DNA from 2 places in the Oceanobacillus sp. FSL K6-0127 genome. Region 1 is predicted to be linked to the other one. Evidence: a T-box and tRNA genes for the amino acid it is inferred to sense, from the RefSeq annotation. Region 1 holds a T-box; the other holds one or more tRNA genes.
What was found. A T-box is a leader RNA that pairs with one kind of tRNA and senses whether it is charged. The one in region 1 lies ahead of leuS (leucine--tRNA ligase), so its partner is inferred to be a tRNA-Leu.

Region 1 (15,302 bases):
CCCGAAGGGTTCCGTTTATTTCCTGCGCTCGACTTGCATGTATTAGGCACGCCGCCAGCGTTCGTCCTGAGCCAAGATCAAACTCTCCATAAAAGTTTGTAATACTTAGCTTTTGTAGAAGCTGACTTCTACTTGTTTTAAAAAGAAAAACGAGTTTCCTTTTTCTTGACATACTGGTTGTTTTGTTCAGTTTTCAAAGAGCAAATTTGTTAACTTATAATTACAATACCACACTAGTAATCAACAATAAATCTGAAAAACAAATCATTTTCGACTTTTCCTAACTAGTGGATGTTTATTATAGCATTTCTCATAAATACTTGTCAACATTTATTTTTAATTTGTCGAGTTCATTTTGAAGCTGAAAACTTATTTCATTTGCTTCTCTTCTTGACAGCAAAATTTATACTACACCCCTTAAGTTCAAAATGCAATACCTAAATAAAAAGAAGTTATTTTCAGAATTACTGAAAATAACTTCTTCTCTATTAATCGACGATTACTTCGCCTTCCCACTCCAACATGCCGCCTTTCATATTGGAAACCTTAAAACCTTGTTCATCCATATATTTGGACGCATTCATACTTCTTGCTCCTGATCGACATACAAGTATATACGATTTATTTTTATCTAAGTCAGCTACTGCTTCCGGAATATTTCCTAATGGAATATGCTTGGCTGTTTCAATTATTCCTTGAGCAACTTCTTCATCTTCTCTTACATCAATGATTATAATATCTTCCTCGTTCATCAGCTTTTCAACTTCTTTAGGTGCTACTTCATTTATTTCTGGCATATTGTCATCCCCTTTATTGTATTCAATTTCAATTTTACGTATTTCACGCATAGGATGCAACCACAATGCGCAACCTACAAGAACTAACAAAGCAGGAAGTAATTCATTTTATTTGCAAAGGTGAAGTTACATTCAATTCACCTTACATATACCACATTATTATTTCAAATAAAGGAAGTGATGAACGTGAAATATTTTTTTCTAATATTGATGATTGCATTTCCAACAATTACATTTGCTGCAGAAACAGCACCAGATAGTATCTTAATTGAAACATACCAAGCTGATGTAACAGGAGATGGAGAAAACAATACAATAGAATTGAAAGGAAAGCTTTTTGCTCCAGACGCACAATATTATCAAGATATTTGGGCTGAGATTCGATCTTCTGATAAAGAAGAGTGGAAAATCAATTATGGTGGTGGTTACGAACCAAAGCTTCAATTCATTGATCTGGATCATGACGGAATAAAGGATATCTTCTATCAAAGTCCGACTGGTGGGAGTGGCGGTTTATACACTTCTTTCTTACACACATTGGCAAATCAGAAGTTAAAAGAAATCCCTTTACCAGAACAGCGCTATGTTAGTGGTAAATTTGAAGAGAATTTTCAAGTAATTATTGAAATTATCCCTAATGGCAAGCCAATTGTGATGGATGTTAAAGACCGTGCAGAGGATTATATACGTCTTGGAATTTATAATAAAAAAGGCAACCTTTTAAAACCTACTTCATTAATGATTGATCCAATTGCTTTTTATGAACCAATATCGATTAGTGAAAGCAAAGGGTATGGTCTAAAAAGCTATCAACAAATTAGCGGTGCCTACCACGCAGATCGTCTTGGCACAATTGAAACATTATGGTATTTCGAAAATGGCGAGTGGATTATTTTACAAACGAATTGGGTTGAATCCAGTTAAATGGACGTGACACTTCATAAAAAAAGATCTCCTCTTTAAATATAGAAGGAGATCTTTTTGGTTTCATTTAGTTCGCTACTACGTTTACTAATTTTCCTGGCACGACGATTACTTTTCGAATTGTTTTTCCTTCGATCCATTTTTGCAATCCTTCATCTGCTAATGCTAATTTTTCCAAGTCTTCTTTCGAAATATCTTTCGGCACACTTAATTTCGAACGAACTTTGCCCATGACTTGAAGAACTACTTCTACTTCATCTTCCACTAATTTCGATGCATCGAAGACCGGCCATTCTTCGTAGGTAATCGTATTTGAGTGGCCAAGTTGTTCCCAAAGCTCTTCAGCAATATGTGGGGCAACTGGAGAAAGCATCTTCACAAACCCTTCCACAAATGCTTTTGGAATTTGATCTGCTTTGTAGCCTTCATTAATAAATACCATCATTTGCGATATCCCGGTATTAAAATGCAGATTTTCAAAGTCATCTGTTACCTTTTTCACCGTTTCATGGTAGACCTTATCTAAAGCTGTATTTTCTGCTTCCACAATTTTCTCAGAAAGGGTACCATCATCGTTCATGAACAATCTCCATGTACGATCAAGGAACCTTCTAGCACCGTCTAATCCATTTGTTGACCATGCGACAGACGCATCCAATGGCCCCATAAACATTTCATAAAGACGTAATGTATCTGCACCATGAGATGTTACAATATCATCCGGGTTTACAACATTACCTTTGGATTTACTCATTTTTTCGTTACCTTCGCCAAGAATCATCCCTTGGTTAAATAACTTTTGGAATGGTTCTTTTGTTGATACGACTCCAATGTCATATAAGAACTTATGCCAGAAACGTGCGTATAGTAGATGAAGCACGGCATGCTCTGCTCCACCGATATAAATATCGATTGGCAACCATTCTTCCAGTGCAGCTGGATCTGCTAGCTGTTCGGTATTTTTCGGGTCAATGTATCGTAAGAAATACCAGCAGCTTCCCGCCCATTGCGGCATGGTGTTTGTTTCACGGCGCCCATTCATTCCGGTTTTCGGATCAACAACATTTACCCAATCACTGTTATTAGCAAGTGGAGATTCCCCTGTACCAGATGGTTTAATCTCTGACATCACTGGTAGTTCCAATGGAAGTTCTTCTTCTGGAACAGTTGTCATTGTACCATCTTCCCAATGAATGATCGGAATTGGCTCACCCCAATAACGCTGTCTCGCAAAGAGCCAATCGCGCAGGCGATACGTAATTTTCTTCTCGCCTTTTCCTTCAGCGACAAGCCATTCAATCATTTTGGAGATCGCCTCTTCTTTTCCAAGCCCATCTAAGAATCCTGAATTGATATGTTCTCCATCACCAGTAAATGCTTCTTTTGTTATATCTCCACCTGAAACTACTTCCACAATTGGCAATTCAAATTTTGTTGCAAATTCATAGTCCCGCTCATCGTGTGCTGGAACCGCCATTATTGCACCAGTTCCATATGACATTAATACGTAGTCTGCAATCCAGATTGGCATTTTTTCATTATTCACAGGGTTAACTGCATATGCACCAGTAAATACACCTGTTTTATCTTTTGCTAAATCAGTACGCTCCAAATCGGATTTCGTTTGGACTTCGTTCAAGTAAGCATCTACGGCAGCTTTTTGTTCTGCACTTGTTATTTTTTCGATAAACGGATGTTCTGGGGCAAGCACTGCATACGTTGCACCAAATAATGTATCTGGACGTGTTGTAAATACAGTAAATTCTTCTTCATGTCCATCAATTGCAAATGTTACTTCTGCGCCCTCTGAGCGGCCAATCCAGTTACGTTGCATTTCTTTTAAGCTGTCTGGCCAATCTAATTCATCTAAATCTTCCAACAAGCGATCAGCATATGCAGTAATTTTCAGCATCCACTGCTTCATTGGTTTACGTACGACCGGATGTCCACCGCGTTCACTTTTTCCATCAATTACTTCTTCATTCGCCAAAACTGTACCTAATGCCGGACACCAGTTCACCGCAACCTCATCGATATAAGCGAGCCCTTTTTCATAAAGCTTTGTGAAAATCCACTGTGTCCATTTATAATAATTCGGATCTGTTGTATCGATTTCACGATCCCAATCATACGAAAAACCAAGTTCTTGTATTTGGCGTTTAAATGTCGCAATATTTTTTGCTGTAAATTCAGCTGGGCTATTCCCTGTATCAATTGCATATTGTTCTGCCGGAAGCCCAAATGCATCCCATCCCATCGGGTGCATTACTTCATAGCCTTGCATTCGTTTCATACGCGATAGAATATCCGTTGCCGTATAGCCCTCGGGATGTCCTACATGCAGCCCTACTCCTGAGGGATATGGAAACATATCAAGTGCATAGAACTTCTCTTTTTCAGAAAAGGTTTCCGTTTTAAACGTTTTATTTTCAAGCCAGTGTTTTTGCCATTTTTTTTCAATTTGCTGATGGTTAAAGCTCATCTAATTTTCCTTCCTTTCGCTGTACAACGCTTGTATTTTCCATTAGTAAACTTGGCATTCGTTAAAGGGATTCTTACGAAAGCGTTCTTTGCTTTTTTAGAAGCCCTTATACTTTGGAGTGCAAGTATTTAGGCGATGCCTTAGTTGCACTTATGCAGATAAGAAAGTCTAACACTTTCTTATCTGCGAAAAAAAAAGCCACTCATCCCCAGAAAAGGGACGAGAAGCTGTATCTCCCGCGGTACCACCCAAATTAACACATATATTCGCGTTCACTTGTTATCTTTAACGTGGATAGACGGCAGGAATTACTCCTATTCATTCCTGCAACATTAAAGGTGAGTTCATAAAATCTTTCAACGGCAGTTTCCACCGAGCACTGCCTCTCTATGCCTGAAAAAAATTACTACTAATCCTTATCAAAGTCGTTAGATTATTTAACCGAATTATAATGAATCCGGTAACTATTGTCAAGGTAACCTCATTTTAAAGGTTCGCCTCAGTTTTTACTGCATTTCTTGATTGGCATTTTCGTGATAACATGAAGGAAGAGATAAATCTAATGAAAAGGAATGTGCTGCATATATGCTAAAAGGAATTCTAAATTATGCTCATTATTTATTAGAAGAAACGATACAATCGGGTGAAAAAGTAATTGACGCAACGTGCGGAAATGGAAATGATACCTTATTCTTCAGTAAGCTAGTCGGTGAAAACGGTCATGTTTATGCCTTTGATATACAGGACCAAGCAATTGCAAATACGAGAAAAGTATTAATTAACAATAATTGCTCCAATGTATCTTTAATCCACGATAGTCATGAAAGAATTCTGGATTATTTTCCAAAGGATAAAAATGAAGAAATTGCGGGTGCGATTTTCAACCTCGGTTATTTACCTAGAAGCGATAAAACAGTAATTACAACACCTGATTCAACGGTGACTGCTGTAGATGCTATTTTAAACCGTTTGAAAAAAGATGGACTTGTCGTTCTTGTTGTATACCACGGCCATGAAGGTGGCAAGGAAGAAAAAGAAGGACTATTAAAGTACCTGCTTCAACTAGATCAAAAGCAGTTTAATGTCTTACGCTATGGCTTTATTAATCAAAAAAATGACCCACCTTTTATACTTGCTATTCAAAAAAAAGTTCTTAAATTAAAATAGGTACAATGAATTGCAATGTATTATTCTCTGTTTTTTGGAAATGCCAACACGAACAGAATCATTTTTTAATAAAGGCAATTAATAACTGGAGCAGGATTCTCTTTTGAGATGACGGCTCTTTGTTTCAATACTGAGAGATTCACTTCCAAGCCCTTTTTTTAAAATCCCAATTAACTTTTTCCCTTTAGACTAGAAAAGGCATCTCTCATAAGGCTGAGCGCAAGTATCATAGCAACAAGCGCTCCTGCAAAGAATGCAATCGTATAGGATGCCATGTTTTCCGAATCAACTTGATTATTTATTTCAAAAGATAGGAATCGAACTGCAATTGCTCCATCTTCTCTTGAAGCACTAAGCAATTCCAGTCCTGTTTGTAGTGTAATAATTGCAAAGTATGTAAAAAATATCGCCAGCAACCAGCGAATGACGGTCCCCATCTTCTCTCTCCTTTTCTAGAAGTTACGTATGCCTTTTCATATTGAGTCGTTATTCCGATAATAGATTAATAAATCTGTCCAACGTCCACGCTCGTAAGTAAATTCATTTCTTGTACATTCATAAATAAAACCAGCACTTTCTGCTAATCGAATCGACGGCTCGTTATCCATATTGATATGCAGTTCGATACGATGATAGTTTAATTGTTTAAAAAATAAATGTGTGGCAGCAATAACACTTTCTTTTCCATACCCCTTCTCCCAAAACTGATTATGTATAAAATATCCCATCATAGCCCATTGGTATTTCGCCCGTAATATTGTCGATAACTCGACAGTCCCAACATTGGCTCCATCTTCTTTTCGAAAAACACCCAAAATATACATATCATCTTTTTTTGCACCTTCACGGAACCCTTGGACCCATTTACTAAACCAATCCTTTGTAAAACGAGACATGTCAATATAACCTTCATCGTATTTGGATTGCGATGGCAATCGCCGACTAAATTGCGTATACCAATTTTCATAATCCTGCTTCTGATATGGTCGAATAATTAATCGTTTTGTTTCACTCGTTAAATCTGGTGCTTTCATAGCCTCACTCCTATTCAATATCATTGAAACAGGTGATGCAGTAATCTATCTTTATCATCAAAAAATTGCTTCATCACTTTATAATGCTCTGTATCTTCTAAACGCTGTTTTTCCATACCGTCCTCCGTAAGCTGAATGATTCGTGCATCTGGATAAGCCATAAGAATCGGTGAATGTGTGGAAATGATAAATTGTGATCCTTGATTAACGAGCTCGTGGATTCTTACAAGCATTGATAATTGTCTTATTGGAGATAATGCTGCTTCTGGTTCATCAAGGATATACAAGCCTTGGCCACGGAAGCGATTCGTAAATGTTGCAAAAAAAGATTCACCATGTGATTGCTCGTGAAGAGATTTACCACCAAATGAATCGATAATTCTTGATCCACTATATGGTGACGCATCCATATCCATTTCTTCAATATTGCTCGCAACATTGTAAAAGGATTCCGCTCTAAAGAAGAAGCTATCATTAGGCAGGTATGGCCCCTTTGCGATTCTTAAAAACTGATCTAAATTTGAATGCGAGTCAAAGCTTGAGAAATTAAAATTCTTCGTTCCACCTTCTGGATTAAATCCAAGTGCAATTGCAATCCCTTCCAGCAAGGTTGATTTCCCCATTCCATTTTCTCCTATAATATAGGTTACGTTCGGGTGGAATAATAACCTTTTTAAATTTTTAATAACCGGAAGATCGAATGGAAATGTGTCGTATGAATGAATACTATCTTTATGTAATTGAATCTCTTTAATAAATTGATCCTCTTGATTTAATTTCATTTTTTCCCTCCCTATACGTATATGTAATCTAGTCACGCCATTGCATCTGGACAAGCAAATGAAAAATCTAAGACTTCCGAGTCTGCTTAATCCCAATGATTGAACAACACATGACCAACTGTTTCAGGCTGCCAATAGACTAAGTCAGCTAATTCTTCTTGAATCAATTCATTTTCGTTAAGTAAAGCACCCTTTTTACGTCCTGATCTGAGCTGAATTCGCTCATTCAATTCCGCTTTCAGCAAAATTGTATAGTAAGGTGCAAATTGCTTTGTTAATATTGGCACATCAATAAAAGTTATGTTAAAAAAATCAACCTCACTTGCAACAGCAAGATATGGATAATTCTCATTTAAGAGCAGATGCAATCGCTTATTAAAAACCTCCAGATCGACATGAAAATAATTTGTATCGATTTGCGGTTGTGTAAATGCTTTTACGCTCCCACCTAGCTGCGCGATAAGTGTATAGCATAATCGCTTAAAGTCTTTCCCATCTGGTTTTGGCAAATCATTTGAGTTTTGAGTTTTTCCTGTAATCCCTTTTTGGAGAATCACATAATCTCCTCCCTTATAGTGTTGACTGGCAACAAATACCTTACCAGATTACTTTAGCCTCCTCTAGCTTATCCAGCTCAACTGGGAGCTTTTGCATGGATGGGGGACAAACAGTATTATACTCTTTGATTTTCTTATTAATTTTCTTTATGTCTTTTTGCGTTTTAGCAGTTAACAACATGGCTGCAATTTGCTTTTGAATCTTCAGCCAATACGGCAAGTACCCTGCATCTTTTGCAATCTGCTGGAAGTTTTGAAAAATATCTCTTTCCACATATCCCTTTGGCAACGGCCTTCCCGCACCCTTTAAGTTAAAATTATCTTTTTCACCAGCTGCTTCGAGTATCTCACCGATTAAATCATTGTGTTTTTTGTCCATTGTTCATCTCCCCCTTTTCGGTTTACAACTAATAAGCTCTCACATAACTTTTATAGTATATAATATGCAATTATGCTTTAAAAATTGAACCAACAATTAAACGGTTGCGACAAGCTCCACCTTTATTCTATCTGGATCCTCGAAAAAAACAGCATAATGCTTCTTTCCACTAGCAAAGGGATGATGCTCCCTGTATAAAATGGAAATGCCCTTTTGCTCTAATCGCTTTGTCATTACATCAACATGTTCACGTGATTTAGCGTAAAAAGCAAGATGATTAAGACCAACACGCTTCCGATGGTAGGAAGCATCTAGATAAATTTCCTCAGTTTGAACAAAAACGAGGTAACTGTCCTCTAGCTTCCAACTGCGTCCCTCGTTCCAACTTTGGTAAAGCTCATATCCCAATTCCTCCAATAACCAACCCCAAAATGCTATTGAATCTTCCAAATTTGACACGTTAATTTCCACATGATGAATAAGGCCCTTTGTCATCGTCTATTCTCCCTTAAAAAACTTTTCAATCTAACATATATATTTCGCTATTTCTTTCATGAATTCCTCTATTTGATAAAGGGCTTCCCTCTATTAACCACATTACACTTCGACAGCAAGCTAAAAGATTCTTGCCTATCCCCATCAAAAAATAAGCTTAGGGCAGTTCCAGTTGCACGCTAAGCTTATTTTCATTTTAATATTTATGCTGAATGCGTCTCCTGAATCTCATAGCTACTCGCATACACATAAAACCTATCACACCACCAAACGTATTTAAAAGTATATCATCGACATCAAATCCTCTCGCCCAAATAACTCCAAAATAACTGAGGATTAATTGGAAAACTTCAATTGCTAAACTGAGAATAACGATCAATAATGCTGCTTTCGAAATTTGTTTAACTTGAAATAAAAGTGCTAAATAGATTCCAAATGGTACGAACATGATCAAATTATAGAATGTTAATTTCACCGAATTCCAAAAAAAGAAATCTAAACCATTTGCCTGATAATGCATCACCCAGTCATTGACAAAAAAGAAAGGTATCCACTGCACTTTAATCATTCTCGCTTCCAACGGCGGTATGGTGATCCCTCCCATTGTAAGCTGCAGGACATACACAAAATAAAACATAAACGTATAAAAAATAAATTTCCTTAACAGATTTCTTCCTTTATTGCGAATCAAATCGATCACTATATATAAAAGTATTAATATTGTTCCAAAAAATGCAATGTTAATAGTCAAATGCATAAGCTTCGTTCCTTCCTACGAATGGATATTAAATTGTAAATCTTTTTGTCGATAAGCACTTAGAACAACACCAATAACAATTGCATGAATCAATGTTGGCATCAAGCCATAACTAATAAACGGCAGTGGCATACCAGCTAAAGGCAAGTACCCAAAATTCATCCCGATATTGTAGATCAATTCAATCGTAATGAGCGCAATTCCACCAATCGTCAGGAGTTTTCCAAACGAATCTTTCATCATATTACAAACAGCAATTAGTCTACTTATTAAAAGAAGCAAAATGAGAATGATAAAAAAAGACAGTACCAATCCGTACTGAGCTAACAGATTGAGAAAAACAAAATCGGTATGTCCTTCATATAGGAATAATTGCATATCGGACTTACCAAACCAATTTAGATGCTGTAGTTGTTGTTTAATTATCAAATAAAAATAACCTTCGTCAGAGGCGAATTGCTCTGGTTTCGAGTATCCCATCAAGCGATTATGAATATTTTCGGCAAATAGCCATATGTAAATTAACGAGCCAAGAAGAATGATACTTATCGGTGCTAAAGTCTTTATTCGTTTCCGATAGCCCTTTGCATTTATCCAAATCATCACTACCACCATGACACTATAAATCAATGCATTATGGTCGTTATATAAAAGCAAATATAAAATGTATGGTATAGCAAACAAAAGAATCGTTTTACTAACCGTTTGTTTTTCATTACTTAACAGACAAGCAAAACCTATCCAGAAAAACGGCAAACAGATTGTATCTTCAATGGATAATGGCCCTAACATCAAAATTGGAGACCCATTTACGAGTGTTTCTACGAAAAAAAACAGATAGAATTGAATAAAAAGTGCAACACCATAAAATAACCATCCGTATTTTCTTAACTTCGTATAATCTAAGAACATGAGACCAATAATGAAACATAGTCCGATTATAGTCATCATAGTTTTTTTAATCATGACTAAGATATCGGTTTGAAAACTATCTTGAAGTAGAGGTAAAAAGCCAAGCGAGATAATAATGGAGACGATAATCAGCAACCACCAATCCACCTTAGGGCGATGGATTTTATTCAATTGCTGTCCTAGTAATAGTGGACTGCCCATTTGCTGAACCGCTTTTTCTTCTGCCTCACTGTCTATTAATCCTTTTTTCAGCCAATACGCCTTTTCACTAGCAATATGGTGATCCAGCTCTTTCACGATATACTTTTTTGCTTTCTCTGATTTCATTTGCAACCGAACTGCATCTAGAAAATATTTTCTTTTCACCTTCCCTTCACCTCGGCAAGTAAGCCTAAGATAACGTTTTTTCTATCCTTTTCCTTTTCTGCCTTTTCCAATAGCTTCCTCCCCTTTCGATTTAACTGATAAAGTTTCATTTCTTCCTTATTCCAAGCAGCATCTAAATAGCGTTTCTGTTCCAGCTGATGCAATAAGGTATACAAAAATCCTTCATTCCCCTCAAATTTCTTAACACCCCGCACACGCAGCTGTTCTGTTAATTCGTAGCCAGTCTTTTCCTGTACAAGTAACTGCATAACGAGATGCAGGATATCTGCCTCCGCTTCTTCCTGTTGGATTTGCTTGAGTACTGTCATTCGATGCTGTTCCGTAAATTTCAGCTCGTTAAACCTTGTTTTTTTCATGCGATTTCGTAAGTTTTTCAAATCGTCTTCCATTCAGCGGCCTCCTATCTGTTCTTTTAGTAGTTGCTTCGCACGTCTTAATCGTGTTTTTACGGTATTGGAATTGGTACCAGTTACGCTAGCAATCTCTTTAATTGGCATTTCTTCAAAGTAAAACAGATAAATAACTTCTCTAAATTCAACTGATAAAGACATGACATGTGCGACTAATCGATCATCCTCATCCTGTTGAATCACTTTGCTCTCTAGTTGATTGGCTTCATCGAACTCAGAATCGAGAACCTCATTTGAAAGAACTACATTTTTGTTATACCAGCTTTTCAAATAATCTTTACAATGATTGATTGCAATACTCCAAAGCCAGGTTTTCAATTTAGCCTTCTTCCTGTAGGTATGTAAGTTCCGATAACATTTTATGAAAATATCCTGTGTCAAATCCTCTGCAATCGTTTGATTTTTCACGTACGAATAGACAAGCTGTAAAATATCTTGTCCATAATTTTTCATCATTGTATCAATCATAATTGCTTTATCATCAGCTCCGATTGATTCTACGATATACTCATCCACAATTTCCCCTCCTATTAAGTTAGACGAAGCACAAACATGAAAAGTTTTCCCTTCAGCATCAGCATACTATGAAACTCTTTTCAACCCATATGTATAAACAGGCAATATTGTTGGCACAATTGTATCAAAATACTTTCTATTATCTTCCTCTCCATGTAAAATAGAAATAAAAATGGTCGAAAGTAGTGATATTGATTGGTTCATAAACGATGGTTTCAAGTAATGCTTTTTTTAATTATGCTTTTTCTCTTAATCTGGCTTGTTTCAATTACACATTTCATCTTTTTTCCTGTTATTAGATTGATTGGTGCTGTTGCACTCCCAATCATTGGCGCTGGAATTTTGTACTATTTAACGAAGCCATTAATGCATTTGTTCATGCGTCTAAAAATAAATAGAATATTTTCGATTATATTTGTGTACTTAACACTTATCTTAATTGCAACGTTATTCATTATTTTCATTTGGCCGATTGCGCAGAATCAGTTCTCTACAATGATTGACAGCATACCACAAATGGTAAAACTTGCTGAAGAAACAATTCAGTGGGTACAAAAGAACTATGAAGCTATTCCAGAGCAGGCAGTTTCGATGATTAATGACTTCGTCGCTGACCTCCCAACACATTTGGAAGGGATAGCAAATAATATCCCAAGCTTTATTGGTGGCTTTTTAGGGCAAGTTGTTTCAATTGCAATGGGAATTGTACTTATTCCGTTTTTCCTTTTCTTCATGCTGAAGGATGGGGATAAATTAATTCCTTTTATCACACAAGTATTTAGTAAGAAAAAAGCAGCGAATGTTAGCAGTTTACTCGTTAAGATGGATAAGGTTTTATCTTCGTTCATTCAAGGACAGTTACTTGTTAGTTTCTTTGTAGGAGTATTGCTGTTAATTGGCTATCTCATTATCGGGTTGGAGTACGCTCTAGCATTTGCCCTTTTTGGGATGATTACCAATGTTATTCCTTTTCTCGGTCCGTATCTAGCTGTTATTCCCGCATTAATCGTAGGTGGATTTCAGGATCCGATGAATCTAATTTGGATTTCGTTAATTATGTTCATCGCCCAGCAAATTGAGAGTTCAGTCATCTCACCTAATGTAATGGGACAAGTATTGCAATTGCACCCGTTAACGGTGATAACAGTTATCCTTGCTGCCGGAAGCATTGCAGGCTTCCTCGGTATTTTGTTCGCGGTACCGTTCTATGCATTACTACGGACAATCATTATGCACTTCTATAATACGTATCGGGATTCTAAGAAAGATAAGGAAGATGCATTGATATAACGTTTCACTTCCTCAAAACCGCAGAGAAATTTAATTTTCTCTGCGGTTTTTTTAAGGATTCCCGTCACATGAAAGGTGACCAACAGACAATTTGATCGCTGCATGGATGCGCGGGCTATTTTTGTTGCTCTTCATTGCTGGTTTATCAGTTTTAGATTTATTAAAACTCTGATTTGTACTTACCTGCTCTAAATTAAGATTAATCAAAAATCAATTTGATAGTAATTCATGATGCTCCGCTATTCCTGGACATTTGGACTCGACTTCAGTGACCGAATAACACCACTCCTTCTATAATCAGGTCTTCATGCTGACTTTGAGTTACCGTATAAATTGAATATCTCTTCACCCGGCTACTCATCACTACACCTGGTTTAAAATACTTATAGTTGTTGAACAAGATAATCAAGTACTTCTAGTTTTTAATAAATAGACAATAACACTTGCATTACAAGGTAATAAAACATATACTAAGCATATACCTTGTAATACAAGACTAATATTCCAGAAAACAAATATCTTGTTATACATGATAAGGGAGGTTTGATTATTGTGTCGACAACCCAAATGATGAAAGGGATCTTAGATGGTTGCATACTCGCCATCATTAAAAACAAAGAAGTCTACGGCTATGAGCTAGCTGAAAAATTGGAAGGATATGGTTTCTCTAACTTCAGTGAAGGTACAATCTACCCATTATTATTACGCATGCAAAAAGAAAAATTAGTAACCTCTACATTAAAGAAGTCCACAGCAGGACCGAAACGAAAATATTATCGCCTGACAGAAAACGGAGAACAAGAATTGCAAGATTTTATAGAAAGATGGGAGAACTTACAGACGAACGTTAACCATGTCTTAAAACATGAAACGAAAAAGGAAAAGGAGATTAAACATGATGCCTAAAAACGTACCGCTATCCAAAAAAAGCAAACAATTTTTAGAAAACCTTCGCGTTTACCTTTTTTCAACTGGGAAAAAGGAAAAAGAAATTGATGAAATCGTCGAGGAATTAGAGGATCATTTAATGCAAGCAGAGAAAGATGGGAAATCAATTGAACATATTATTGGTCAATCGCCTAGAGCATACATGGAACAACTTGCTAGCGAAATGCCAATTGACCTTAAAGCTTGGATGAAGTATATTCCAATGATTCTATTTGGTGCTTTTTCGTTCACAGTTGTCAGAGATTTATTTGAAGGAACGCTTGCTTACTCCCTTTTAGAGATTATCGGATTTCTTATCATAGCCATCTTATTCTTAACAAGCATTTCACTTGCATTTCGGTATATTGCTGGAAAAAACCTGTCTACCGGAAAACAATTTGCTATACTTTATCCAGTTGCACTGTTACCGATGGCCCTTTTTATCGGTCTGATTTTCCTTAACCAGCATGTTACGACACCAGTCATTAGCTTTGGCATGATTGGAACCATTATCATTGCAATCGTAACATTGATTTTTATAATTGGGATTTCCATTTGGTCTAAAACCTGGGTACTTCCAATTGTTTTAACTTTCGTTTCCCTGCCAGATTATCTGCTCGGCTTTACATCATTAACAGAATCTGCCCGATTAATTACAGGCACTTGTATTACATTTGGCGGCATTTTCATTTATCTTTGGATCTCAAGTAAACTGGCAAAAGCCTAACACACATAAAGGGGATTACCGATTATTCTCTGACTTGGTAATTCCCTTCTTTATGTTACGCATCTTCCCCTGCTTCATTTGGATATTTCTCCTGTAAAAACTCCACAGATTGATTGATCAATGCTTTCAAAACATCCACATTAATATCAGCAAGTTTATTAATATACACACAAGCTTTTCCGGTTGTATGCTTTCCGAAATCTGTCAGCAGATCCTCTCTTCTGTCATCACCGGCTGCAAAATATAAACTATGCTTTGCCCTGCGTGGCGAGAATCCGACTAATGGCGCATCTCCTTCATGACCAGATGCATATTTATAATGATAGGAACCAAATCCAATAATGGTTGTTCCCCACATTTTAGCCGGATATCCAGTTGTTTCTGTAAAAATTTCAAGCAGCTTATAAGCATCCTCTCGCTTTTTGGCATTGTCAATATCCTCAATAAATGCCACAACATCTCGATCATTTTCTTTCATTTTTTGCTCATACATCTTTCATTTCCCCTCTCTTTCCCTCTGCTTTATAATACATACGAATATTCCAATTAAACATTTTAGCAGTAACTCCTCCGGCTTGCAGCAAAGCCTTTCGCATTTTATCACTATATGGAATTGTTTTTACTTTTTTATCACCTAAGTATAGGCCAATTAAGCCTTGATGGATCATTTCATGAAATTTCCGATCTGGCAACCCGCGTACATCTGTTTTTGTCTGTTTAATAAAATAAAGGAAACGCTCTTTCATTTTATTCCAATCC
Region 2 (15,302 bases), 1.6 Mb from region 1:
CACCTGTTTTGTCAGGAGGGTCACCGGCACCTCACAAAATTCAAGGAATTGGTGCAGGCTTTGTACCTGAAGTTTTAGATACAGATATTTATGAAAAAGTACTAACAATCGAGAATGAAGAAGCATATGAAGCTGCTCGCAAAGTAGCGACAACAAATGGTATCCTAGGTGGCGTCTCATCTGGTGCTGCAGTTGCAGCTGCACTAAAAGTCGCGAAAGAATTAGGAAAAGGGAAAAAGGTTCTTGCTATATTGCCGGATAATGGAGAAAGATATTTGTCCACACCTTTATATCGATTCGAAGAGAATGAATAAGAAAATATAAAATAAAAGGATTGGCATCATTGTGCCAGTCCTTTTTTTGAGCGTAAAAGAGGAAGCCTGTGATTGGCGACGTGCAGTCTGAATCCCGAACTTTGGGGTGGTTCGACGAGTCGGCATCCTTTTACCTGGAGACGATGCTCGATTTCACGGCAACGGTATACGTGTAACTATGCCTCATGTCTTAGCCGGTCGGCAAGTCTCGCTAGACGTTGGGGCTGAAGCTGAACGAGGCAGTTTTGGTACGCTAGTTATTGGAAGCACCAAAAAATTTAAAGGTTTCCTCAGCATTGAAAAATTGATACGATAGAAAATATAAAGAAATTATGAAGGCGGTCAAAGATAAAAATGATTTTACAAACTTCAAACCGGACATTTGATTTATCAGAACGTACACATATTATGGGGATTTTAAATGTCACACCAGATTCATTTTCTGATGGCGGCAAGTATACAACGATCGATAAGGCTGTTGAGCAAGCCATGCTGATGGAGCAACATGGGGCAGATATGATAGATGTCGGTGGTGAATCCACCCGTCCAGGTCATATACCTGTAACTGCTGAGGAAGAAATTAAACGTGTGGTACCAGTTATCAAGGCACTGAAGGAAAATGCCGCAGCTGCAATTTCTGTTGATACCTTTAAAGCGGAAGTAGCAAGAAAGGCTGTTGAAGCAGGAGCAGATATTATCAATGATATTTGGGGAGCGAAACATGATCCGGAGATTGCAAAAGTTGCAGCTGAATATGGCGTTCCAATTATATTAATGCATAACCGTAAGAATGAGAATTATCATTCGATTATGGATGATATGAAAAAAGATCTTGAAGAAAGTATTCAAATAGCACTAGATGCAGGAGTTACAAAAGAGAAAATCATTTTAGACCCAGGAATCGGCTTTGCGAAATCAACCAAGGATAACTTTGTTGTGATGAATAATCTTGAGCAGCTAACAAAAATGGGATACCCTCTGCTATTAGCAACATCACGGAAACGATTCATTGGCAGTGTTCTCGATATACCTGCCGAAGAACGTGATAACGGAACAGTTGCGACGACATGTCTTGGTATTACGAAAGGAGCACAAATGGTTCGTGTCCATAATGTAAGACGGAATCGAGAGGCTGCGCAAATGATGGATGCGATGCTTGCTGAGGGAGGTCACTTCGTTGGATAAAATTATACTCAATCAAATGCAATTTTATGGTTATCATGGGCTTTTCCCAGAAGAAAACAAGCTAGGGCAGCGATTTAATGTTGATCTGGAGCTCTATCTAGACTTAAAAAAGCCAGGCGAATCCGATAACATGTATGATTCAATTCATTATGGTCATGTCTATGAACTTGTTCAGGAATTGGTTGAAGGTGATGTGAAAAATTTGATTGAAGCTGTTGCTGAAGGAATTGCAGAAAGACTATTAGCAATGTTTGGTCTTTTACAGGCTTGTAAAGTGACCGTGACCAAGCCGGATCCGCCGATTCCAGGGCACTATGCCTCTGTGGCAGTAGAAATCTATCGGGAGCGATCGATATGAATCAAGCATATTTGGCATTAGGTACCAATATTGAACCGAGAGAAGCATATCTTAAAGAGGCTTTGGAATTACTAGAAACTATGGGAGAAGTTACACTTATCCGACGATCATCTATTTACGAAACCGCCCCTGTCGGATATTTGGATCAAGCGGATTTTCTAAATATGGTCATTGAAATAAAGACTGCTTTATCTTCTCTGGAGCTTCTAGAATACTGTCAGTCTGTGGAACAGCACCTTGGACGCAAACGTGGTATACGTTTTGGACCACGAACAATAGACCTTGACATTTTGACATTTAATCAAGAAAATAGTACAGTAGAACGATTAATAATCCCGCACCCTAGAATGCACGAGCGCGCGTTTGTACTCATTCCTTTACAGGAAATTGCACCAAAGCTAATCTTGCCTGATTGGAATAAGCCTATTGAGGAAATGATTCATGATCTTCCTGAAACAGACATAAAGGATGTATGGAAATGGACGCAAAAAGGGTCGGTAAAAGAATAAAAGCTTTCCGTAAGCTAAAAGGATATACACAAATCGATTTTGCAAAGGAACTGGATGTTTCGATTGCGCAAATAGGTAACATAGAACGAGGTACAAAACTTGCAACAGATGACTTTTTAGAGATGATTGCCAAGAAGTTGTCTGTATCAAAGGATGAGATTACAATGGAATCACTTAATAGTGAGAAATAAGCGAGGACATAAGATGTTTCAAATAGGAGACATTCCTGTTCTCAACCAAGTTGTGACTTCATGTTACTCAGACCTAGAAAATAATGGCACTGTGCGATAAAAGCATTATTAGGGCAGAGATTCGCACGGAATAGAAGTTAAGTCTTTACATTTGTAGATCAGCTTTAGGCAGTGAATAAAGTGTCAAATCTGTTTGAATTGTTGTAGGAAATCTGTCGGTCTGCTGCCGGCAGTTTTTTCTGCATGAACACCCTATTGCAAAGTTTAGAGACTGTACGTGAAAGAAGTTGGATTTTTAGATATACTAACTAATATAAATGAGTGGAGTGATCACAATGTCTGAAGAAATGAATGAACAAATGCGTGTACGACGCGACAAATTAAATGATTACCGAGAACAAGGTCTGGATCCATTTGGAGAGAAGTTTCCAAGAACCCATTTAGCAACAGAACTTATCGAGAAATATGACCGCTATTCCAAAGAGGAGTTAGAGGAAATTACGGATACAGTGACGATTGCTGGCCGTCTTATGACGAAGCGGGGAAAAGGAAAAGCTGGTTTTGCACATATGCAGGATTTAAGTGGACAAATACAGTTGTACGTACGTAAGGATGCAATTGGTGAGGAAGCCTATGAGGTTTTCAAAACAACAGACTTAGGAGATATTGTTGGCGTAACTGGTGTAATGTTCAAAACAAACGTAGGAGAACTATCTGTCAAAGCTACAGAATTTCATTTACTAACGAAATCATTACGACCATTGCCGGAAAAATACCATGGCTTAAGAGATATCGAGCAACGCTATCGTCAGCGTTATTTAGATCTTATTACAAACATGGATAGCAGAGAAACATTTGTACAACGAAGCAAAATTATCCAATCGATGCGTGAATACTTGAATGGTCAAGGTTTCCTTGAAGTAGAAACTCCAATGATGCATAGTATTCCGGGTGGAGCGGCAGCACGTCCGTTTATTACACATCATAATGCCTTAGATATTGAGTTATACATGCGTATTGCGATCGAGCTGCATTTAAAACGGCTTATTGTTGGTGGTTTAGAAAAAGTGTATGAAATTGGACGCGTATTCCGTAATGAAGGAGTTTCCACAAGACATAACCCTGAATTTACTATGATTGAGCTTTATGAAGCCTATGCGGATTATAATGATATTATGGAACTAACTGAGAACGTGATAGCGCATATTGCAAAAGATGTTCTTGGCTCAACGAAAGTGATTTATGGAAACCATGAAGTTGACTTAGAGCCGAAATGGACAAGGTTGCATATGGTAGACGCAGTTAAAGAGGCAACCGGTGTAGACTTCTGGAAGCATATAACAGATGAAGAGGCACGGACGTTAGCCAAAGAGCATGGTGTTGAAATAAGAGACACGATGACATTTGGTCATGTTGTAAATGAATTCTTTGAACAAAAAGTAGAAGAAACTTTAATACAACCAACGTTTATTTATGGACACCCAGTAGAGATTTCTCCGTTAGCAAAGAAGAATACAGAAGATGCGCGTTTTACCGACCGTTTTGAATTATTTATTGTTGGCAGAGAACATGCAAATGCATTTAGTGAATTAAATGACCCAATTGATCAGCGAGAACGTTTTGAAGCACAAGTAAAAGAAAGAGCTGAAGGAAATGACGAAGCACATCTAATGGATGAAGACTTTTTAGAAGCTCTAGAATATGGGATGCCGCCAACAGGTGGACTTGGAATTGGAATAGATCGTCTTGTTATGCTGTTGACAAATTCTCCATCTATACGAGATGTACTGTTGTTCCCGCAAATGCGTCATAAATAAGTGATACGAAAAAACCTTCTTGTTTCAATTTGAACTGGAAGGTTTTTTGTTTGCCGACATAATTATCTAAAGACGGTTTTATCACTTATTGATTAGGGTATTATAAATATAATAGATATCCTCGAAAATGGAGTTGTTATCTAAGTAAATAAGTTAAATGGAGAAGCGTGAATTGAATAAATAATAGAACTTTAAATTCAATGCTATAATTTTGCGTTTTGCTATTGATTTCATTTTCAAATCGTGGTAAATTAATTAACGTTGCGCTGGAGAAACAGTCCAGGCAAGAGGTCGAAGCTAACCTCAAAAAAATAATTGAAAAAAGTGTTGACATCAAAAGCTCAACATGTTATATTAGTAAAGTCGCTGCTAAACAAGGCGGCCAACAAATTTGCTCTTTGAAAACTGAACAAAACAACCAGTATGTCAAGAAAAAGGAAACTCGTTTTTCTTTTTAAAACAAGTAGAAGTCAGCTTCTACAAAAGCTAAGTATTACAAACTTTTATGGAGAGTTTGATCTTGGCTCAGGACGAACGCTGGCGGCGTGCCTAATACATGCAAGTCGAGCGCAGGAAATAAACAGAACCCTTCGGGGTAATGTTTATGGAATGAGCGGCGGACGGGTGAGTAACACGTGGGCAACCTGCCTGTAAGATCGGGATAACTCGCGGAAACGTGAGCTAATACCGGATAACACTTTTCATCTCATGGTGAGAAGATAAAAGACGGTTTCGGCTGTCACTTACAGATGGGCCCGCGGCGCATTAGCTAGTTGGTGAGGTAACGGCTCACCAAGGCGACGATGCGTAGCCGACCTGAGAGGGTGATCGGCCACACTGGGACTGAGACACGGCCCAGACTCCTACGGGAGGCAGCAGTAGGGAATCTTCCGCAATGGACGAAAGTCTGACGGAGCAACGCCGCGTGAGTGATGAAGGTTTTCGGATCGTAAAACTCTGTTGTTAGGGAAGAACAAGTTGGGTAGTAACTGACCCAACCTTGACGGTACCTAACCAGAAAGCCACGGCTAACTACGTGCCAGCAGCCGCGGTAATACGTAGGTGGCAAGCGTTGTCCGGAATTATTGGGCGTAAAGCGCTCGCAGGCGGTCTTTTAAGTCTGATGTGAAAGCCCACGGCTTAACCGTGGAGGGTCATTGGAAACTGGAGGACTTGAGTACAGAAGAGGAGAGTGGAATTCCACGTGTAGCGGTGAAATGCGTAGAGATGTGGAGGAACACCAGTGGCGAAGGCGACTCTCTGGTCTGTAACTGACGCTGAGGAGCGAAAGCGTGGGTAGCGAACAGGATTAGATACCCTGGTAGTCCACGCCGTAAACGATGAGTGCTAGGTGTTAGGGGGTTTCCGCCCCTTAGTGCTGAAGTTAACGCATTAAGCACTCCGCCTGGGGAGTACGGCCGCAAGGCTGAAACTCAAAAGAATTGACGGGGGCCCGCACAAGCGGTGGAGCATGTGGTTTAATTCGAAGCAACGCGAAGAACCTTACCAGGTCTTGACATCCTCTGATACCTCTAGAGATAGAGTTTTCCCTTCGGGGACAGAGTGACAGGTGGTGCATGGTTGTCGTCAGCTCGTGTCGTGAGATGTTGGGTTAAGTCCCGCAACGAGCGCAACCCTTGATCTTAGTTGCCAGCATTCAGTTGGGCACTCTAAGGTGACTGCCGGTGACAAACCGGAGGAAGGTGGGGATGACGTCAAATCATCATGCCCCTTATGACCTGGGCTACACACGTGCTACAATGGATGGAACAAAGGGAAGCGAACCCGCGAGGTCAAGCCAATCCCATAAAACCATTCTCAGTTCGGATTGTAGGCTGCAACTCGCCTACATGAAGCCGGAATCGCTAGTAATCGCGGATCAGCATGCCGCGGTGAATACGTTCCCGGGCCTTGTACACACCGCCCGTCACACCACGAGAGTTGGTAACACCCGAAGTCGGTGAGGTAACCTTTTGGAGCCAGCCGCCGAAGGTGGGACTAATGATTGGGGTGAAGTCGTAACAAGGTAGCCGTATCGGAAGGTGCGGCTGGATCACCTCCTTTCTAAGGATTATTACGGAACCCTACCTTCGGGTAGGAAGGACATACTGTGTTGTTTGGTTCAGTTTTGAGAGAGTAAATCTCTCTATTTGTACCTTGAAAACTAAATAAGAGTAACAACGACATCAATATTAATGTAAAAGGCTGAAGCGACTGTTCAGAAACGGACGCATAAGCAAGAGACTGGAAAACGCTTGGTTTTTAGCGTTTGGAATGTCAATTGCTTATGACGGTAGTTACTAGGAGCTGAAGCTGGATTAAATAAAAGCAAGGCTAATAAATTAGTACGCTTATTTACTGTAACTTAGTTAAGTGAATAAGGGCGCACGGTGGATGCCTTGGCACTAGAAGCCGATGAAGGACGGGACTAACACCGATATGCCTCGGGGAGTTGTAAGTAAACTTTGATCCGGGGATTTCCGAATGGGGGAACCCACTGTTCGTAATGGAACAGTACATGCATCTGAATACATAGGGTGCATGAGGTAGACCCGGGGAACTGAAACATCTCAGTACCCGGAGGAAGAGAAAGAAAAATCGATTTCCTGAGTAGCGGCGAGCGAAACGGAAAGAGCCCAAACCAGAAAGCTTGCTTTCTGGGGTTGTAGGACACTCCACTCGGAGTTACCAAGGAATTCTTTAAATGAATCGACCTGGAAAGGTCAGCCACAGAAGGTAACAGCCCTGTAGTTGAAAAAGAATTCCCTCCGGAGTGTATCCTGAGTACGGCGGAACACGTGGAATTCCGTCGGAATCCGGGAGGACCATCTCCCAAGGCTAAATACTCTCTAGTGACCGATAGTGAACCAGTACCGTGAGGGAAAGGTGAAAAGCACCCCGGAAGGGGAGTGAAATAGAACCTGAAACCGTGTGCCTACAAGTAGTCGAAGCCCGTTAATGGGTAACGGCGTACCTTTTGTAGAATGGACCGGCGAGTTACGATCGTATGCAAGGTTAAGTGGAAGACACGGAGCCGCAGCGAAAGCGAGTCTGAATAGGGCGAATGAGTATGCGGTCGTAGACCCGAAACCGTGTGATCTACCCATGTCCAGGGTGAAGGTCAGGTAACACTGACTGGAGGCCCGAACCCACGTATGTTGAAAAATGCGGGGATGAGGTGTGGGTAGGGGTGAAATGCCAATCGAACACGGAGATAGCTGGTTCTCTCCGAAATAGCTTTAGGGCTAGCCTCAAGAAATAGAGTACTGGAGGTAGAGCACTGATTGGACTAGGGGCCCTCACCGGGTTACCGAATTCAGTCAAACTCCGAATGCCAGTTACTTTTACTTGGGAGTCAGACTATGGGTGATAAGGTTCATAGTCGAAAGGGAAACAGCCCAGACCGCCAGCTAAGGTCCCAAAGTATACGTTAAGTGGAAAAGGATGTGGAGTTGCCCAGACAACCAGGATGTTGGCTTAGAAGCAGCCATCATTTAAAGAGTGCGTAATAGCTCACTGGTCGAGTGACTCTGCGCCGAAAATGTACCGGGGCTAAACGTATCACCGAAGCTGCGGATTGTTCTTACGAACAATGGTAGGAGAGCGTTCTAAGTGCTGTGAAGTCAGACCGTGAGGACTGGTGGAGCGCTTAGAAGTGAGAATGCCGGTATGAGTAGCGAAAAAAGAGTGAGAATCTCTTTCACCGAATGCCTAAGGTTTCCTGAGGAAGGCTCGTCCTCTCAGGGTTAGTCGGGACCTAAGCCGAGGCCGAAAGGCGTAGGCGATGGACAACAGGTAGATATTCCTGTACCACCTCATGATTGTTTGAGCGATGGGGGGACGCAGTAGGATAAGGAATGCGCACTGATGGATATGTGCGCCCAAGCAGTGAGAAAGTCAGATAGGCAAATCCGTCTGGCAATTTCAAGCTGTGATGGGGAGGGAAATTTAGTACCGAAGTTCCGGATTTCACACTGCCAAGAAAAGCCTCTAGTTAGATCATAGGTGCCCGTACCGCAAACCGACACAGGTAGGCGAGGAGAGAATCCTAAGGTGAGCGGGAGAACTCTCGTTAAGGAACTCGGCAAAATGACCCCGTAACTTCGGGAGAAGGGGTGCTTCATTTACATGGAGCCGCAGTGAATAGGCCCAAGCGACTGTTTAGCAAAAACACAGGTCTCTGCGAAGCCGAAAGGCGAAGTATAGGGGCTGACACCTGCCCGGTGCTGGAAGGTTAAGGGGAAATGTTAGCCGCAAGGCGAAGCTTTGAACCGAAGCCCCAGTAAACGGCGGCCGTAACTATAACGGTCCTAAGGTAGCGAAATTCCTTGTCGGGTAAGTTCCGACCCGCACGAAAGGTGCAACGACTTGGGCACTGTCTCAACGAGAGACCCGGTGAAATTATACTATGCGTGAAGATGCGCATTACCCGCGACAGGACGGAAAGACCCCGTGGAGCTTTACTGTAGCCTGATATTGAATGTCTGTGCAGCTTGTACAGGATAGGTGGGAGCCTTGGAAACCGGAGCGCTAGCTTCGGTGGAGGCATCCGTGGGATACCACCCTGGCTGTATGGACATTCTAACCCAGGACCGTGATCCGGTTCGGAGACAGTGTCAGGCGGGCAGTTTGACTGGGGCGGTCGCCTCCCAAAAGGTAACGGAGGCGCCCAAAGGTTCCCTCAGAATGGTTGGAAATCATTCGTAGAGTGTAAAGGCACAAGGGAGCTTGACTGCGAGACCTACAAGTCGAGCAGGGACGAAAGTCGGGCTTAGTGATCCGGTGGTTCCGCATGGAAGGGCCATCGCTCAACGGATAAAAGCTACCCCGGGGATAACAGGCTTATCTCCCCCAAGAGTTCACATCGACGGGGAGGTTTGGCACCTCGATGTCGGCTCATCGCATCCTGGGGCTGTAGTCGGTCCCAAGGGTTGGGCTGTTCGCCCATTAAAGCGGTACGCGAGCTGGGTTCAGAACGTCGTGAGACAGTTCGGTCCCTATCCGTCGTGGGCGTTGGAAGTTTGAGAGGAGCTGTCCTTAGTACGAGAGGACCGGGATGGACACACCGCTGGTGTACCAGTTGTTCCGCCAGGAGCATCGCTGGGTAGCTACGTGTGGAAAGGATAAGTGCTGAAAGCATCTAAGCATGAAGCCCCCCTCAAGATGAGACTTCCCATCACTTCGAGTGAGTAAGATCCCTCAGAGACGATGAGGTTGATAGGTTCGGTGTGGAAGCGTGGTGACACGTGGAGCTTACGGATACTAATCGATCGAGGACTTAACTAAATTCTTTATTTGATGTCTTGTTTTCTCTTATTTAGTTTTTAAGGTATAAATTCAAAAAAACCTTGCATTTTTATTCAGAAATGCATATAATAAAACTTGTCCTTGTTTTTGAGGATTGTCTGGTAGCAATAGCGAAGAGGCCACACCTGTTCCCATGCCGAACACAGAAGTTAAGCTCTTCAGCGCCGATGGTAGTTGGGGCTTTGCCCCTGCAAGAGTAGGACGTCGCCAGGCAGATATAAATCGGAGGATTAGCTCAGCTGGGAGAGCACCTGCCTTACAAGCAGGGGGTCGCAGGTTCGAGCCCTGCATCCTCCACCATTTGCCGGCCTAGCTCAATTGGTAGAGCAACTGACTTGTAATCAGTAGGTTGGGGGTTCAAGTCCTCTGGCCGGCACCACTTTTCACAAGTGAATAATAATTATCAATAATATGTAATATATATTTTTGAGCCATTAGCTCAGTCGGTAGAGCATTTGACTTTTAATCAAAGGGTCGAAGGTTCGAATCCTTCATGGCTCACCATTTGCGGGTGTGGCGGAATTGGCAGACGCGCTAGACTTAGGATCTAGTGTCTTCGGACGTGGGGGTTCAAGTCCCTTCACCCGCACCATTTAATTTAAACATTGCCAAGCGCGGAAGTAGTTCAGTGGTAGAACACCACCTTGCCAAGGTGGGGGTCGCGGGTTCGAATCCCGTCTTCCGCTCCAAACCCTTGCCGGGGTGGCGGAACTGGCAGACGCACAGGACTTAAAATCCTGCGGTAGGTGACTACCGTACCGGTTCGATTCCGGTCCTCGGCACCATATGCGCCCGTAGCTCAATTGGATAGAGCGTTTGACTACGGATCAAGAGGTTAGGGGTTCGACTCCTCTCGGGCGCGCCATAACGGGAAGTAGCTCAGCTTGGTAGAGCACTTGGTTTGGGACCAAGGGGTCGCAGGTTCGAATCCTGTCTTCCCGACCATTTTATTTATACGGGGCCTTAGCTCAGCTGGGAGAGCGCCTGCCTTGCACGCAGGAGGTCAGCGGTTCGATCCCGCTAGGCTCCACCAATTTAAAAGTTTGATTTTTACTACAAAATAATCTTTTAAAAACTTTTAAAAGATTGTTGACAATATAGTGATATATATGATATATTAGTAAAGTCGCTTTTAAAAAAGACAATAAATTTGCTCTTTGAAAACTGAACAAAACAACCAGTATGTCAAGAAAAAGGAAACTCGTTTTTCTTTTTAAAACAAGTAGAAGTCAGCTTCTACAAAAGCTAAGTATTACAAACTTTTATGGAGAGTTTGATCTTGGCTCAGGACGAACGCTGGCGGCGTGCCTAATACATGCAAGTCGAGCGCAGGAAATAAACAGAACCCTTCGGGGTAATGTTTATGGAATGAGCGGCGGACGGGTGAGTAACACGTGGGCAACCTGCCTGTAAGATCGGGATAACTCGCGGAAACGTGAGCTAATACCGGATAACACTTTTCATCTCATGGTGAGAAGATAAAAGACGGTTTCGGCTGTCACTTACAGATGGGCCCGCGGCGCATTAGCTAGTTGGTGAGGTAACGGCTCACCAAGGCGACGATGCGTAGCCGACCTGAGAGGGTGATCGGCCACACTGGGACTGAGACACGGCCCAGACTCCTACGGGAGGCAGCAGTAGGGAATCTTCCGCAATGGACGAAAGTCTGACGGAGCAACGCCGCGTGAGTGATGAAGGTTTTCGGATCGTAAAACTCTGTTGTTAGGGAAGAACAAGTTGGGTAGTAACTGACCCAACCTTGACGGTACCTAACCAGAAAGCCACGGCTAACTACGTGCCAGCAGCCGCGGTAATACGTAGGTGGCAAGCGTTGTCCGGAATTATTGGGCGTAAAGCGCTCGCAGGCGGTCTTTTAAGTCTGATGTGAAAGCCCACGGCTTAACCGTGGAGGGTCATTGGAAACTGGAGGACTTGAGTACAGAAGAGGAGAGTGGAATTCCACGTGTAGCGGTGAAATGCGTAGAGATGTGGAGGAACACCAGTGGCGAAGGCGACTCTCTGGTCTGTAACTGACGCTGAGGAGCGAAAGCGTGGGTAGCGAACAGGATTAGATACCCTGGTAGTCCACGCCGTAAACGATGAGTGCTAGGTGTTAGGGGGTTTCCGCCCCTTAGTGCTGAAGTTAACGCATTAAGCACTCCGCCTGGGGAGTACGGCCGCAAGGCTGAAACTCAAAAGAATTGACGGGGGCCCGCACAAGCGGTGGAGCATGTGGTTTAATTCGAAGCAACGCGAAGAACCTTACCAGGTCTTGACATCCTCTGATACCTCTAGAGATAGAGTTTTCCCTTCGGGGACAGAGTGACAGGTGGTGCATGGTTGTCGTCAGCTCGTGTCGTGAGATGTTGGGTTAAGTCCCGCAACGAGCGCAACCCTTGATCTTAGTTGCCAGCATTCAGTTGGGCACTCTAAGGTGACTGCCGGTGACAAACCGGAGGAAGGTGGGGATGACGTCAAATCATCATGCCCCTTATGACCTGGGCTACACACGTGCTACAATGGATGGAACAAAGGGAAGCGAACCCGCGAGGTCAAGCCAATCCCATAAAACCATTCTCAGTTCGGATTGTAGGCTGCAACTCGCCTACATGAAGCCGGAATCGCTAGTAATCGCGGATCAGCATGCCGCGGTGAATACGTTCCCGGGCCTTGTACACACCGCCCGTCACACCACGAGAGTTGGTAACACCCGAAGTCGGTGAGGTAACCTTTTGGAGCCAGCCGCCGAAGGTGGGACTAATGATTGGGGTGAAGTCGTAACAAGGTAGCCGTATCGGAAGGTGCGGCTGGATCACCTCCTTTCTAAGGATTATTACGGAACCCTACCTTCGGGTAGGAAGGACATACTGTGTTGTTTGGTTCAGTTTTGAGAGAGTAAATCTCTCTATTTGTACCTTGAAAACTAAATAAGAGTAACAACGACATCAATATTAATGTAAAAGGCTGAAGCGACTGTTCAGAAACGGACGCATAAGCAAGAGACTGGAAAACGCTTGGTTTTTAGCGTTTGGAATGTCAATTGCTTATGACGGTAGTTACTAGGAGCTGAAGCTGGATTAAATAAAAGCAAGGCTAATAAATTAGTACGCTTATTTACTGTAACTTAGTTAAGTGAATAAGGGCGCACGGTGGATGCCTTGGCACTAGAAGCCGATGAAGGACGGGACTAACACCGATATGCCTCGGGGAGTTGTAAGTAAACTTTGATCCGGGGATTTCCGAATGGGGGAACCCACTGTTCGTAATGGAACAGTACATGCATCTGAATACATAGGGTGCATGAGGTAGACCCGGGGAACTGAAACATCTCAGTACCCGGAGGAAGAGAAAGAAAAATCGATTTCCTGAGTAGCGGCGAGCGAAACGGAAAGAGCCCAAACCAGAAAGCTTGCTTTCTGGGGTTGTAGGACACTCCACTCGGAGTTACCAAGGAATTCTTTAAATGAATCGACCTGGAAAGGTCAGCCACAGAAGGTAACAGCCCTGTAGTTGAAAAAGAATTCCCTCCGGAGTGTATCCTGAGTACGGCGGAACACGTGGAATTCCGTCGGAATCCGGGAGGACCATCTCCCAAGGCTAAATACTCTCTAGTGACCGATAGTGAACCAGTACCGTGAGGGAAAGGTGAAAAGCACCCCGGAAGGGGAGTGAAATAGAACCTGAAACCGTGTGCCTACAAGTAGTCGAAGCCCGTTAATGGGTAACGGCGTACCTTTTGTAGAATGGACCGGCGAGTTACGATCGTATGCAAGGTTAAGTGGAAGACACGGAGCCGCAGCGAAAGCGAGTCTGAATAGGGCGAATGAGTATGCGGTCGTAGACCCGAAACCGTGTGATCTACCCATGTCCAGGGTGAAGGTCAGGTAACACTGACTGGAGGCCCGAACCCACGTATGTTGAAAAATGCGGGGATGAGGTGTGGGTAGGGGTGAAATGCCAATCGAACACGGAGATAGCTGGTTCTCTCCGAAATAGCTTTAGGGCTAGCCTCAAGAAATAGAGTACTGGAGGTAGAGCACTGATTGGACTAGGGGCCCTCACCGGGTTACCGAATTCAGTCAAACTCCGAATGCCAGTTACTTTTACTTGGGAGTCAGACTATGGGTGATAAGGTTCATAGTCGAAAGGGAAACAGCCCAGACCGCCAGCTAAGGTCCCAAAGTATACGTTAAGTGGAAAAGGATGTGGAGTTGCCCAGACAACCAGGATGTTGGCTTAGAAGCAGCCATCATTTAAAGAGTGCGTAATAGCTCACTGGTCGAGTGACTCTGCGCCGAAAATGTACCGGGGCTAAACGTATCACCGAAGCTGCGGATTGTTCTTACGAACAATGGTAGGAGAGCGTTCTAAGTGCTGTGAAGTCAGACCGTGAGGACTGGTGGAGCGCTTAGAAGTGAGAATGCCGGTATGAGTAGCGAAAAAAGAGTGAGAATCTCTTTCACCGAATGCCTAAGGTTTCCTGAGGAAGGCTCGTCCTCTCAGGGTTAGTCGGGACCTAAGCCGAGGCCGAAAGGCGTAGGCGATGGACAACAGGTAGATATTCCTGTACCACCTCATGATTGTTTGAGCGATGGGGGGACGCAGTAGGATAAGGAATGCGCACTGATGGATATGTGCGCCCAAGCAGTGAGAAAGTCAGATAGGCAAATCCGTCTGGCAATTTCAAGCTGTGATGGGGAGGGAAATTTAGTACCGAAGTTCCGGATTTCACACTGCCAAGAAAAGCCTCTAGTTAGATCATAGGTGCCCGTACCGCAAACCGACACAGGTAGGCGAGGAGAGAATCCTAAGGTGAGCGGGAGAACTCTCGTTAAGGAACTCGGCAAAATGACCCCGTAACTTCGGGAGAAGGGGTGCTTCATTTACATGGAGCCGCAGTGAATAGGCCCAAGCGACTGTTTAGCAAAAACACAGGTCTCTGCGAAGCCGAAAGGCGAAGTATAGGGGCTGACACCTGCCCGGTGCTGGAAGGTTAAGGGGAAATGTTAGCCGCAAGGCGAAGCTTTGAACCGAAGCCCCAGTAAACGGCGGCCGTAACTATAACGGTCCTAAGGTAGCGAAATTCCTTGTCGGGTAAGTTCCGACCCGCACGAAAGGTGCAACGACTTGGGCACTGTCTCAACGAGAGACCCGGTGAAATTATACTATGCGTGAAGATGCGCATTACCCGCGACAGGACGGAAAGACCCCGTGGAGCTTTACTGTAGCCTGATATTGAATGTCTGTGCAGCTTGTACAGGATAGGTGGGAGCCTTGGAAACCGGAGCGCTAGCTTCGGTGGAGGCATCCGTGGGATACCACCCTGGCTGTATGGACATTCTAACCCAGGACCGTGATCCGGTTCGGAGACAGTGTCAGGCGGGCAGTTTGACTGGGGCGGTCGCCTCCCAAAAGGTAACGGAGGCGCCCAAAGGTTCCCTCAGAATGGTTGGAAATCATTCGTAGAGTGTAAAGGCACAAGGGAGCTTGACTGCGAGACCTACAAGTCGAGCAGGGACGAAAGTCGGGCTTAGTGATCCGGTGGTTCCGCATGGAAGGGCCATCGCTCAACGGATAAAAGCTACCCCGGGGATAACAGGCTTATCTCCCCCAAGAGTTCA

Region 2: it encodes a tRNA-Leu, which carries the amino acid that the T-box ahead of leuS (leucine--tRNA ligase) is inferred to sense. The anticodon was not compared.

The regions. Positions count from the first base shown of each region.
Region 1 is NZ_CP150287.1:2,195,485-2,210,786, reverse strand. Features, by position in the region: rRNA gene MHH64_RS11130 (16S ribosomal RNA) at 1-93, opposite strand, end outside; gene MHH64_RS11125 (rhodanese-like domain-containing protein) at 489-797, opposite strand; gene MHH64_RS11120 (hypothetical protein) at 984-1,721, shown strand; gene leuS (leucine--tRNA ligase) at 1,789-4,203, opposite strand; T-box leader at 4,416-4,635, opposite strand; gene MHH64_RS11110 (class I SAM-dependent methyltransferase) at 4,789-5,370, shown strand; gene MHH64_RS11105 (hypothetical protein) at 5,541-5,807, opposite strand; gene MHH64_RS11100 (GNAT family protein) at 5,844-6,404, opposite strand; gene MHH64_RS11095 (AAA family ATPase) at 6,425-7,186, opposite strand; gene MHH64_RS11090 (hypothetical protein) at 7,273-7,743, opposite strand; gene MHH64_RS11085 (DUF1992 domain-containing protein) at 7,784-8,122, opposite strand; gene MHH64_RS11080 (VOC family protein) at 8,219-8,617, opposite strand; gene MHH64_RS11075 (VanZ family protein) at 8,814-9,374, opposite strand; gene MHH64_RS11070 (FtsW/RodA/SpoVE family cell cycle protein) at 9,390-10,652, opposite strand; gene MHH64_RS11065 (PadR family transcriptional regulator) at 10,649-11,062, opposite strand; gene MHH64_RS11060 (sigma-70 family RNA polymerase sigma factor) at 11,063-11,602, opposite strand; gene MHH64_RS11055 (AI-2E family transporter) at 11,795-12,889, shown strand; gene MHH64_RS11050 (PadR family transcriptional regulator) at 13,439-13,795, shown strand; gene MHH64_RS11045 (hypothetical protein) at 13,785-14,543, shown strand; gene MHH64_RS11040 (DUF1801 domain-containing protein) at 14,599-15,036, opposite strand; gene MHH64_RS11035 (tetraprenyl-beta-curcumene synthase family protein) at 15,029-15,302, opposite strand, start outside.
Region 2 is NZ_CP150287.1:620,942-636,243, forward strand. Features, by position in the region: gene cysK (cysteine synthase A) at 1-314, shown strand, start outside; gene folP (dihydropteroate synthase) at 669-1,499, shown strand; gene folB (dihydroneopterin aldolase) at 1,492-1,857, shown strand; gene folK (2-amino-4-hydroxy-6-hydroxymethyldihydropteridine diphosphokinase) at 1,854-2,366, shown strand; gene MHH64_RS02960 (helix-turn-helix transcriptional regulator) at 2,336-2,557, shown strand; gene lysS (lysine--tRNA ligase) at 2,893-4,374, shown strand; rRNA gene MHH64_RS02970 (16S ribosomal RNA) at 4,877-6,438, shown strand; rRNA gene MHH64_RS02975 (23S ribosomal RNA) at 6,742-9,660, shown strand; rRNA gene rrf (5S ribosomal RNA) at 9,779-9,894, shown strand; tRNA gene MHH64_RS02985 (tRNA-Val) at 9,906-9,981, shown strand; tRNA gene MHH64_RS02990 (tRNA-Thr) at 9,985-10,060, shown strand; tRNA gene MHH64_RS02995 (tRNA-Lys) at 10,110-10,185, shown strand; tRNA gene MHH64_RS03000 (tRNA-Leu) at 10,189-10,273, shown strand; tRNA gene MHH64_RS03005 (tRNA-Gly) at 10,296-10,370, shown strand; tRNA gene MHH64_RS03010 (tRNA-Leu) at 10,378-10,466, shown strand; tRNA gene MHH64_RS03015 (tRNA-Arg) at 10,470-10,546, shown strand; tRNA gene MHH64_RS03020 (tRNA-Pro) at 10,550-10,626, shown strand; tRNA gene MHH64_RS03025 (tRNA-Ala) at 10,639-10,714, shown strand; rRNA gene MHH64_RS03030 (16S ribosomal RNA) at 10,943-12,504, shown strand; rRNA gene MHH64_RS03035 (23S ribosomal RNA) at 12,808-15,302, shown strand, end outside.